DNA from 2 places in the Ruegeria sp. CDSA193 genome. Region 2 is predicted to be linked to the other one. Evidence: riboswitches for the same ligand, from Rfam matches in the RefSeq annotation. Region 2 holds a riboswitch; the other holds the start of a gene.
The links. Region 2 has a riboswitch for cobalamin ahead of AC2FLG_RS14625 (hypothetical protein). Riboswitches for the same ligand answer to the same signal wherever they lie in the genome.
Positions count from the first base shown of each region.

Region 1 (5,984 bases), on a different contig from region 2:
ACAACACCAGATCGGCCTGTTCAACCAGCGGCACCAGATGGGTGTCAGCCAGCGGCGACAGGCCCGCGCCGCCAAGGCACAGTGGATGATCCTCGGGAACCACGCCCTTGGCCTTGTAGGTTGTCACAAAAGGAATGCCAAAATGTTCAAGGAACGCCTGCACCACATTGCGCGAGTCGTCATATAGAACATCCAGGCCGATAATCGCGATGGGCCGTTCGGCCTGTGCCACCCAGCGGCGGGCTTTTTCAACGCAATCCCCCTCGGGCGCGACGGCGGCAGGTTTGACAAGACGGCGGCGTTTGACATCGGTCACAGGCGCATCCGCAACCGAAATCGGCACGTCGATATGCACCGGCCCTGGACGCGGTTGATTGGCCAGCGACACCGCTTTGTCTGCGATAATATCCGCGCCTTTGGCGGTCAGCATGAACGTCCCTTTGGTGATCGAGCGATAGACCCGTGCGTGATCCATGACCTGATGGGTGTATGTCAGCGCCTCATCTGCGTCGACACAGCCGGTCAGCACGATCATTGGCACCCGGTCCTGCAACGCATTGGCGACCACATTGATCCCGTTCATCGCGCCTGGGCCGAGTGTGGCCACCAGAATGGCTGGGGCGCCGTCGCGGTGATGCACCGCCTCGGCCATAAAGCCGGCCGCGTTCTCGTGTTTGGTCAGGTGAAAGGTTATCCCCGCCTTTTCCAACGCATCCACTAGGGTCAGCACCTCGCCACCTGGCATGCCAAAAGCGTGGCGGCAGCCAGCCTCATAAAGCCGTTGGGCCAGAATGTCCGCAGCGCGGGGCGACGAGTCCTGCATCAGTATAGCTCCGAAAACTGTTTCAACGCAGATTGCGGAGGACAGACCCGGACGCAAGGCGCATCACGCCAGTGTGACTATTTGACAGCGGCTTCGGCCACGATCTGAAAGGTGTCATCCAATTCCTGGGCAATGTCCCTCAGGGGGTCTCCGCCCTCATAGATATAGGGCGCGAATACAAAGCTGGGCGTTTTATAGGACAGGGTGGCGGTGCCGTCCTCGTTTTCGGTCACGTAAAACCGGATTGGTGCTTCGATCATTGCGCGCACCGAGGTTTCCAGCACGCGCACCGCATAGTCATTGTTGAAGGCGCCGATCACCAGATTGCCTGGGATTGTAATTCCCCGCGCGGCGGCGGCTTTGGTGGGGCCGGCCTGCGTGACCACGATCAGACCGTTTGCCTTAACCGCCGATTTGGTGTCCGAGACTAATTCATCATAGCTTTTGCCCGTTGGATACACGGCCCATCCCGAGAGCGGTTCGTCGGCCCAGGCGGGCAGGGCCAGCAGGGCGAAGACGGTCCAAAGCAGTTTCATCCAGAGGCTTCCTTTTAAGGTGTCTGCAGGAATCCTGCCAGAAATGTGAGAACGTCGCACTCACAATCTTGTGTGCATTCGGGATTGCGCCGCGCCGCTTAAAGCCGCAGAAACGGGCGCAGGACGAAGGGAAAGGTCTGGATCGGATGCGCCTGATGATCTGCAAAACCTGTGGCACCGCACGCGATCGGGCGGCCGAGGTGCAGGCTGTGAAGGACGCACTGAAAAGGGCTGGATTGACGGATCAGGTCGAATTGAGCGAACACGCCTGTTTCAGCAGCTGCGCGGAACCCACGGCGCTGGCTATACAGGCGCTGGGGCGCGCATCTTATGTGTTTTCGGGTGTCGATGTGGTGGCGGATGCTGCGGATATCGCTGAAACTTGCCGTACTTACCTGAACAGCCCGCAGGGCTGGATCGAAGACGCCCGACCCTGCGGGCGGCTTCGGATGTGTTTGCGTGCGCGTATTCCGGCGCTTTAGTCAACCTGAACCGTAACCGCAGCACGAACCGGCACGTTATCGACCGAAAGCGGGCTATGGCTGTTGGAATTCAGCGAAACCGAAACCTCGACCTCACCTTTGGGCAACTGATCAATGTGCATCCAACTGCCGTAAAGCCGGGCGAGCTTTTCTCCGTTGATGTAAACATGCGCGTGCCCTTCGCCTGCCATGTCTGCGGTCGATGCGTTCTGCGGTGCGAAGGTAAAGTTTTTTGGCATAACATGCAGGTTCCAGCCAGACATAGGATCCTGTGTCAGAGCGATGTCCAGTGTAGGTGCATCTGTGCCTGCCGGTAGGTTCAAGGCCGTGGAATGATCGTGGGCCATGGTCTCAGTGGGTGAGGCTCCGTGAAGAGACGGATCAGAATGGTCGTGGCCATCAAATGTGACGCCGTTTGCAGCAGCAATTACAAATCCTGTACCGCCGCCAAAGACCAGACCGATCACGAATAGAGCAAGTGAACGGGTCATTGTATTTCCTTGAAAACATAGGGAAACGCGCCAAGTTTACACCCGGCGCGTTCAATCGAAGTGCGATCAGGCCGTTGCTTCGGAAGGTTGCGCTTCTTTCTGCCAGAAATAGCCAGCGAACGCGCCAACCAGAACCCATGCAACCAGACCGATTCCAAAAGCTCGTGCCGCGAACAACGCGCCAATTTCAGTCGGCACAGGGCCGGTGAAAACATCGGGCTCGGGTGCACCTATAAGATGTGGCACCAACAGAAGTACTGCGGCGATCACATAGCTGATCAGGTTACCTCCAAAGGCGATCAACCACATGGCGACAAGGGCTGCTGCAACCGTTGCGAACCACCAGACCTGACGTGCATAGACATCGGCTGCCGCGACACCCGGCACTTCGGGCGCCAGGGTGAAACCTGGTGCAAGGTGGAAGGCGATAAATCCGGCCAAACCCCAAAGGACGCCGGTCCGGCCATCAATCTGATGCCCTTGACCTTCGGCTACCGACATCAGCGCAACCATCACCAGCGAATAGCCGGTATAGGTCAGCATGGTAAAGATGACACTCAGCGCATCACGCGTCAGTTCAGAGAACATGCGCGGCAGCTCGGGATGAGCCGATACGGTCTCGGCCCCGAAATGCACCAGCTCTCCGGATTCATAAAGCTCGGCATGCAACAATACTGGTTGCACAAATACCAACTGCAGCAAGGCGGCAATCAGCCCCGCTGCAGCACCAGCGAACAACGCGCTGGTCAATATACGACTGAACACGGTCTTAGTGGCAGGGGAAGCCGGTCGCGTGACGCACGTCATGCGCTGCATCATGCAGGGCCGCTGCCTGAACGTGACCGGTCAGCGTAATGAGGCCCAGACCCAGAACCACTGCAAACATGACCGGAACAAAGCCTGTACGCGCGGCGGATGCTGTTTTCGTTTGTGTTGCCATTTTGTATTCTCCTCTGCCGCCGCACCCGACGGCCGGTGTTTCGTTTTTGCGCCTGGCAGGTCTCCTGGCTTGCGGGTCGATGCCTCTGTTCGCCTTCCCCCCGGAGAACCGGGAGTGGCTGGTTGAACAGGGGCTCTCCGCTTACAGTCGCGGGGGCGGCTTTGGAGTTGACCACCGAGGCAGTCGCACCAAATTCCCTCTTAGCATCCGGATTTCTCCGGCAGGACCAGACACCCCCATTTAGCCGCTATAGCTGTGGCGGTGCAATCATCATTTGCGACGTATTGTGTCAGATTATGCGCTTTTTCAGCAAATAAATATCCATGATCCAACCATGGTCGGCACGGGCATGGGCGCGGCGGTCCAGAATCTGCTGGGCAACCTCGGCCAAAGGGCCTTTGATCAGGATTTCCTCTTTCATGCCGACATATGCGCCCCACCAAATGTCCAAGTCTTCCATGTCCAGGTTTTGGAATGAACATTCACCATCCAGCATCACCGCCACGTTTTCTGCGGTTTCCGGCCATCCTTCGTCCCGGATGCGACGACCAGTTGTGACGATATAGGGCGCGCCCAGTTCGTTGATCGGAATCGCATGGGCCGCCGTCAGCGCTTGCAGCGCTGTGATGCCGGGAATCACGCGTGTTTCTGGCTGAGGGGTCAAACGTGCCGCGATTCGCAGCGAACTGTCATACAGCGACGGATCCCCCCAGATCAGCAGCGCCACATGACGGGCCTTCGGGTGGGCTGCGATGGCCTCCTGCCAGCGCAATGCAATCGCGTCGTGCCATTCGTCCACTCCGCGTAAATAGCCATCATCGGCACGGCGTTTGGGAATGTCGAAATACGCGATTTGCGGAGGAGTATCCGCGACCTGAGCGATGATCTGCTCGCGCAGCCCTGCCAGATCGGCCTTGTTTTCGCCCTTGCGGGGGATCAGGATCAGGTCCGCCGAACGGATCGCCTGCGCCCCTTGAAATGTCACATGATCCGGGTTGCCGGTGCCAATACCGATCAGCGTCAGGTCAATCATTTTCGAACTCTGCCAGAGGTCCATACAGGATCAGGGCCGGGGCGGTGCCGATCTCGGTTTCCAACTGCTGCGACAAGGCACCGATGGTCGAGCGTTGCAGCTTTTGTTCGGGGGTCGAGACGGATTCGGCCATCAATGCAGGCGTGTCCAGCGGTAGGCCGTGCGAATGCAGGGCGCCAACCAAAAGGGGAAAGGTGCGCTTGCCCATAAATACGACGGTCGTAGCCTGTGGATCAGCCAGTGCTGCCAGGTTCAGATCTTCGGGCAGTTTGCCACTGACATCGTGGCCGGTGACGAATTGCACGCGCCGCGCGGTCAGTCGCCGGGTCAGCGGAATGCCTGCCGCTGCCGCCGCCGCTACCGCCGAGGGGATGCCGGGGATGATTTCATAGTCGATCCCGGCCTCTTGCAGGGCCACCAGTTCTTCTTCAAGCCGGCCGAACATGCCGCCATCACCGGATTTCAACCGCACAACATGCTGACCGGTTTGTGCATATTCGACCAACAAGCGGCTGACGTGATCCTGCTTGGGCGAGGGGCGCCCGGCGCGTTTGCCGACACCAACCAGGTCAGCATCCTCGCGGGCATGGCTCAGGATCGGGCCGCTGCTGAGGTCGTCAAACAGCACCGCATCAGCTTTCTGCAACCTGTCTACCGCCTTCAGCGTCAGCAATTCCGGGTCGCCGGGGCCTGAACCGATGAAGGACACAAAACCACTCATGCCGAGGCCTCGGCGATCAGATGAAAGAATGTCCCAGTGACATTGCCTCGCACCGATCCGGTTTGCGGGCCTTCCGCGCCTTCGGCGTCGAACACGCGTGCCAGCGGCGCGTCAGGCTGTTCGATGATCGAGGAATAGTGGAACTCATGCCCGCGTAGCGCTGTGCCTTCGGCAAATCCGGCCATCGAGGCCAGTAATTCTGCCTTGCGATAACCCAGGTTGAACTTGCGCTTTTCATAGGAGGTCACAAGGCCCAGAAGGCCCGCCATTTCGTGCTGGACTCCGTCTTTGTCGATCAACGCCTGACCCAGCGCCATGTAGCCCCCGCATTCGCCGTGCACAGGTCTTGTCTCGGCATGTTTGCGCAGCCCAGTCTGGAAGGTGTTGGCGGCGGCCAATGTGCCTGCGTGCAACTCGGGATACCCACCCGGCAGCCAGACCAGATCGGCATCCGGGGCAGGGGCTTCATTCGCCAGTGGTGAAAACGGTAGGATTTCTGCACCCGCCGCGCGCCAGCCTTCCAGCAAATGCGGATAGGTGAACGAAAACGCAGCATCCCGGGCCAGTGCGATCCGCTGCGCCGGAGGGCGCGGCAGCACGGCTGACGATGGCCTATTTGGGCTTGAGGAAGCCGCCCGCTTGATCGCCTCCAGATCGACATGTTCACGCAGGAACGCAGCATAGCCGACAATGGCGCTTTCCAGATCGGGATGTTCCACCGCCTGGATCAAACCTAAGTGCCGCTCGGGAAGTGTCAGGTCTCCGCGTCGTGGCAGAACGCCCAGAACCGGCAGGCCTGCACGTTCCATACCCAACCGGGTCAGACGCTCGTGACGCGGGCTGGCGCAGCGGTTCAAAATTACCCCGGCAAAGGGCAGGTCGGGGTTGTACATCCGAAACCCCAGCGCCGTGGCTGCAGCTGATTGCGCCTGACCGCCGACATCCAGAACCAACACCA
Region 1 is NZ_JBXWPN010000004.1:52,813-58,796, forward strand. It holds gene AC2FLG_RS08385 (thiamine pyrophosphate-binding protein) at 1-823, opposite strand, end outside; gene AC2FLG_RS08390 (DUF302 domain-containing protein) at 901-1,359, opposite strand; gene AC2FLG_RS08395 (DUF1636 family protein) at 1,428-1,841, shown strand; gene AC2FLG_RS08400 (hypothetical protein) at 1,838-2,332, opposite strand; gene AC2FLG_RS08405 (CbtA family protein) at 2,399-3,097, opposite strand; gene AC2FLG_RS08410 (CbtB domain-containing protein) at 3,102-3,272, opposite strand; cobalamin riboswitch at 3,310-3,518, opposite strand; gene cobF (precorrin-6A synthase (deacetylating)) at 3,562-4,305, opposite strand; gene cobA (uroporphyrinogen-III C-methyltransferase) at 4,298-5,026, opposite strand; gene AC2FLG_RS08425 (cobyrinic acid a,c-diamide synthase CobB) at 5,023-5,984, opposite strand, start outside.
Region 1: another riboswitch for cobalamin. It lies ahead of AC2FLG_RS08410 (CbtB domain-containing protein); the one in region 2 lies ahead of AC2FLG_RS14625 (hypothetical protein).

Region 2 (5,984 bases):
ACGGATTCTTCTGACCTTCTGACGGGTTGTGTTTTTCCGGCCAACTGCCTATATCCACCCTCGAGAGGTTGGCGCGGGCGAGCGCCTCGCCAACCTGGTCAGATCCGGAAGGAAGCAGCCACAACGAGCCCCGCTTGGGTCGATGTCCAACCTCTCACTTACGCGCAACGACTGCCGCAGGAGGGACTTTATGATTGTAGCAATGACCCTTCGGGCAGAGCGTTTCCGGGACTAACCCCCGCTTTTGCCTGAACACGTTACCGACGGGTGCGCGCCTGCCACCCTGATGGTTTCCTGTATCTGAACACAGGCAGAACAATGTCCAAAACACTTTCGGACCTGGGATGGTCCTCTCATTTTGCAGCCCAACATGCTGTGAACCCTACCTGCACACCGCATCGCATCAACGCCGTCCATCGTGATCGCCTGATCGGCCTGAATGCGCTTGGCGGCACATCTGATCTGACCCCTGACCGATCAACCGGCGAATTTGCGGTTGGCGATTGGGTCCTTGCGGATGATCAAAACCGCATTCGGCATCTTTTGGAGCGCAAAAGCCTCTTGCAACGCCGGGCCGCAGGCACCGGTGCGCAGGTTCAGCTGATCGCGGCGAATGTGGATGTGCTGTATATCGTCAGTTCCTGCAATGCCGATTTCAATCTGGCACGGCTTGAGCGTTATCTGGCGCTGGCGCATCAGGCCGGGTGCTATCCGGTTGTTGTCCTGACCAAGGCCGACAGCTGCCCTGACCCAGAGAGCTATGCCAGTCAGGCCAGTTCGCTGGCTCGGTTTCTGACCGTTCTAACCGTCAACGCGCTGGAGGCGTCAGAGATTGATCCGATCCTGTCCTGGTGCCCTGCCGGGCAAACTGCTGCTTTGGTCGGCTCATCCGGTGTCGGCAAAACCACATTGGCGAACGCCATGACTGGTCAGGCCGGGACAACGGCGGGGATCCGCGAGGATGACGCACGGGGTCGCCACACCACGACCCATCGTGCGCTTCACCCGATGCGAAACGGGGGGTGGCTGATTGATACGCCAGGAATGCGCGCCCTGCGTTTGATGGATGCCCAAGACGGCGTGGATGAGGTTTTCTCCGACCTTCTGGAATTGGCTGCAACGTGCCGGTTCTCAGATTGCCAGCACCAGGCCGAACCCGGTTGTGCTGTGCAGGAGGCGATTGCCAATGGCGTGATTGAGCCCGACCGGCTGGCGCGCTGGCACAAGCTTCGGCGCGAAGATCAGAGGAATTCCGAGACCCTCGCGCAGTCACGGGCACGTGACAAAGCCTTTGGCAAAATGGTGCGATCCGTCATGCACGACAAAAAGTCCCGTAGCAGACACTAAGCGTGACAAAAAGGCGCCTCGTTTTCAGGCAATCAACCGGGGCCAAACCGCCCGGTTTCTGCGGGCAAAAGCGCCAATATGACCGATCTCAGGCGCTCCGAATTCATTCGGAGACAACAGATGTCGCCGCGCCTTCGGCCCATACAGATCGGCAAGCCGCCAGACTGCGTCTGGCGGCACCATCTGGTCGTCCTCGAAGGCGAACAGGTCCACCGGTGTATTCGATTGCGCCCATCTCGCTTCGGGCAGAGCGTCACCGATCTGCGGCACATAATTCTGCGGCGCCGTGCACCAGCTGCGCCATTGCCAATAGACCGGGCCCGGCAAATCGGCACCGATCCCCACAGCTTTGCCCGGCAGATACCCCAGTGCATTCACTGCCAGACGCCCGTGGCCGTGCCAGAACAACCACGCCAGCCCGCGATAGGGCCAGGGATGGTCGGACAGAGTAACCAGCCCCGAACATACACAGATCATCCGGTCGATCTGATCAATGTCTGGCTGCACCGGCCCCAGCAAGCCGCCAAGGGAATGACCGATGCTCCACTGCAAAGCGTCCGGGAACCGCCTGCGCATCTCAGCCCGTGCGGCGGGCATGTCGACCAAGGCCCAATCCGCCATGGTCACCTCGGAGGTTTTGAGTTTGTCGCGCAGTGAATGCCCGAAATCGCTGTAGTCATAGGTCAGACAGGCAATACCCTGTTCGGCGGCCAGCCAACGGGCAAAATGCTGGTAATATTCGCGCGGCACTGCAGTTGCGCTGTGAATCACCACGGCGACCTTCGGCTCGGTTTCAGGCAGATACAGCCGCGCCGACAGGCTGGCAGAGCCTGAGGCAAAGTCAAAGTCCTTAGTCTGGACGCAGGGCGTGGTATCAAGCATGGCGCTTCCAACAAATTCTGAACTACTCGGTTCACTCAACAATCGGCCCGATTTCGGCCACCAGAGTCAAGATTTCATCAAGATGACCAAACGTCCGGTTTGAACCCCAACAGGTGGCTTGACTCGGGGTCTGCATAGCCGCTAGCGATGTGGTGATGGTTCTTGCCCCGGAATTGGGGCGGGATGAAAAGGGAACACGGTGCGGTCTGCCCCGGCGATGCCGGAAAGGGCCAACTCCGCGACTGCCCCCGCAACTGTAAGCGGTGAGCAATGCCGAAATACCACTGGCCCCAGGGCTGGGAAGGTCGGCAAAGCGACGACCCGCAAGTCAGGAGACCTGCCATCGTATCGAAACCGAAACTCGGGCGGGGTGTCCGGGCAGGTCGTCAGCGCGCTGTCACACCTGATCCTCACCCTCCGTCCTGCGCGCGGAGGGCGCATTATGATCTGGAAGACAAAAACACACGAATTCACCGCAACCGTCTGTCAGAGGACCGGGAAACCCTGCCCCGCCCTTGCCCGAATGGCACGCGCCATGGCCGAGGCGATGGCGACGGCAAGGCCTGCGACATCCAAAACATTCGAGGTCGAAGGTACCAGCGATCTGACCCATTGCACCGAAGGCTGCACGGCCCGTTTTCGGGCCCAATCAGAACAGATCAGGGTCTATTGCGGCACCAGCACAGACACGCCGACAGAAAAGCTGGACGCCTATGGCGACATGATGTTCGGGCCGGAGTTCATCCAGAAATCCGCTGGTTTTCTGTCAGAACCACCCTGTGCGATGCTCGACGTATCGACCCTGCCGCCGCGCAGCGAAAGTATTCCGTATCAAGTGTCTGCCTGATTCAGGGAAGGGTTCGGGCCGGCAACCCGGCCCAGTCCTTTTGCGCGTCGGTTTCCACCGCGCAGGGCCGCACCGCACGCAACCGCCGAAGCGCTTGGTCAGGCGCTTCGCCGCATTCCACCATTAGCCGCATCACAACCATCCCCGAGCGTCCGCACCCACCGCGGCAATGCACCAGCACCTTGCCGCCACTGGCAAGGACATGTTGGGCGGCGGCGCTGGCTTGCGGCCAAAGCGCCTCAACCTCAGGCGTGGGGGCGCCGAAATCGGAGACCGGAAGGTGGACCCAGGCAATCCGTTCGCACTGCAGGTCCGCCTCGAATGAACGCGCGCCGGAATGCTGGAACTCATCCAGAGTAGTCATCGAGATGACCAGGTCCGGCGCCCAATCCCGGATTACTGCGAAATCCCCAGCATAATCGCCCGTGACACCCGGCAGTGGGCACAGAGCGATCTGCCCTTTGCCCAATCCAAGAGGGTGAATTGCAAAACTCTCCAACACAGCTCCTTTTCCTGCATCACCACATGGGGCTAAAGCCCCTCATGATTTACCGGCTCTGATGCAACTTGCCAAAACGAAATTCCTTTTCGCGCGCGGTGGACGCGGACGGCGGGGGTCTCTACGCTGCAAACCTGACACGAATCCAACAGAGCAGACATGACCGACACGCCCAGCCCCGCCTATCAGGTTCTCGCGCGGAAATACCGCCCGGAAACTTTTGCTGACCTCGTCGGTCAGAACGCAATGGTGCGCACGCTGAAAAACGCGTTCGAGGCCGACCGGATTGCACAAGCCTTCATCATGACTGGCATCCGCGGCACCGGTAAGACAACCACGGCCCGGATCATCGCCAAGGGCATGAACTGCATCGGTCCTGATGGGCAAGGCAAGCCCACGACCGAGCCTTGCGGCCAGTGCGAACATTGCGTCGCCATCATGGAAGGTCGCCATGTCGACGTGATGGAAATGGACGCCGCCAGCCGAACCGGCGTGAATGATATCCGCGAAATCATCGACTCGGTCCGATACCGCGCCGCCAGTGCGCGCTATAAGATCTACATCATCGACGAGGTTCACATGCTTTCGACCAGCGCGTTCAACGCGCTGCTCAAGACGTTGGAAGAACCTCCTGCGCATGTGAAGTTCATCTTTGCCACGACCGAAATCCGCAAAGTCCCGGTGACTGTTCTGTCGCGGTGCCAACGATTTGACCTGCGCCGGATCGAACCCGAGGACATGATTGGCCTGCTCAATAAGATCGCAGAGGCTGAGAAGGCACAGATCGCGGATGATGCCCTGGCGCTGATCACCCGCGCGGCCGAGGGGTCGGCGCGCGACGCAACATCGCTGCTGGATCAGGCAATCAGCCATGGGGCCGGTGAAACCAGCGCAGATCAAGTGCGCGCGATGCTGGGTCTGGCCGACCGGGGCCGGGTATTGGACTTGATGGAAATGATCCTGCGAGGGGATGCAGCATGCGCGCTGACTGAATTGGGCGGGCAATATGCCGAAGGGGCCGATCCGCTATCCGTGCTGCGTGACCTGGCCGAAATCACGCACTGGGTTTCGGTTGTAAAGATCACGCCAGACGCAGCCGAGGACCCGACGGTTTCCCCTGATGAACGTGCCCGTGGTCAGCAAATGGCCGAGGCCCTGCCAATGCGCGTTTTGACCCGGATGTGGCAGATGTTGCTGAAAGCGCTGGAAGAGGTATCGGCCGCGCCAAATGCCATGATGGCTGCTGAAATGGCCGTTATCCGCCTGACCCATGTTGCCGACTTGCCCAGCCCCGAAGAGCTGATCAAGCGCCTGCAGGACAACCCGCCTCCGCCTCCGAATGGCGGTCCTGGCGGTGGTATGGCCGTGCCCTCTCAGGCTCCGGTACCAGCGGCATCATCTTCTTACGTATCCGCAACTAGCAGCCCCGCCGGCGCGCCGTCGGCCGCTCTGGCCCATGATATCCAATCGGCGCTTGCACGGTATCCGAGTTTTGACCACGTGGTTGAATTGATCCGCACCAATCGGGATGTGAAACTTCTGGTCGAGGTCGAAAACGGGGTGCGGCTGGTTTCTTACCAACCGGGGCGGATCGAATTCACCCCGACACAGAACGCACCCACAGATCTGGCAGCGAGACTGGGTTCGTCGCTGCAACGATGGACTGGCAACCGCTGGGCTGTGTCGATTGTGGCCGATGGTGAGGTTGCGACCATCGCCGAGATTCGAGACGCCGCCGAGCTGGCGTTGAAAGCAGAGGCTGAGAAACACCCGTTGGTTCAGGCGGTGCTCATGCAATTTCCGAAGGCACGCATCAAGCGGATTGAAACACCGGAAGAACGTGCCGCCAAAGTGGAAACCGAGGCGCTGCCCGAGGTCGAAGACGAATGGGACCCGTTCGAGGAAGACTGAAACCGTCCCATCTTACCCAACTGGAAACCTCCCGCGCCCAACGGGAGGAAAGGTCTGGCCAAAGGCCTTGACGACGGGCAGGAGCCAGCTCGGCCCTTGTGCCGCGCCGACCGCGCCCGTATTTAGGCGTCAAACCGGATATTAGGAGAATACCGATGCTCAAAGGACTCGGCGGCCTGGGTGACATGGCCAAGATGATGAAATCCGCACAGGATCTACAGACCAAGATGACGGATATGCAGGAAGAGCTGAATACCATCATGGTTGTCGGCGAATCCGGTGCAGGGCTGGTCAAGGCAACAGCCACGGCCAAGGGAGAGCTGAAAGGTCTCGATATCGACCCGTCAATCTTTAACGGCGACGACAAGGAAGTGGTCGAAGATCTGATCCTGGCCGCCGTCAAAGATGCTCAGGCCAAGGCCGCAGAACGGTCGCAGGCTGAGATGGCTAAGCTGACCGAAGGCATGGGCCTGCCCGCAGACATCAAGCTGCCGTTCT
Region 2 is NZ_JBXWPN010000007.1:47,702-53,685, forward strand. It holds gene AC2FLG_RS14605 (5'-nucleotidase C-terminal domain-containing protein) at 1-22, shown strand, start outside; RNA gene ffs (signal recognition particle sRNA small type) at 62-160, shown strand; gene rsgA (ribosome small subunit-dependent GTPase A) at 319-1,347, shown strand; gene AC2FLG_RS14620 (alpha/beta hydrolase family protein) at 1,372-2,229, opposite strand; cobalamin riboswitch at 2,369-2,588, shown strand; gene AC2FLG_RS14625 (hypothetical protein) at 2,672-3,076, shown strand; gene AC2FLG_RS14630 (protein-tyrosine phosphatase family protein) at 3,078-3,578, opposite strand; gene AC2FLG_RS14635 (DNA polymerase III subunit gamma/tau) at 3,735-5,486, shown strand; gene AC2FLG_RS14640 (YbaB/EbfC family nucleoid-associated protein) at 5,642-5,984, shown strand, end outside.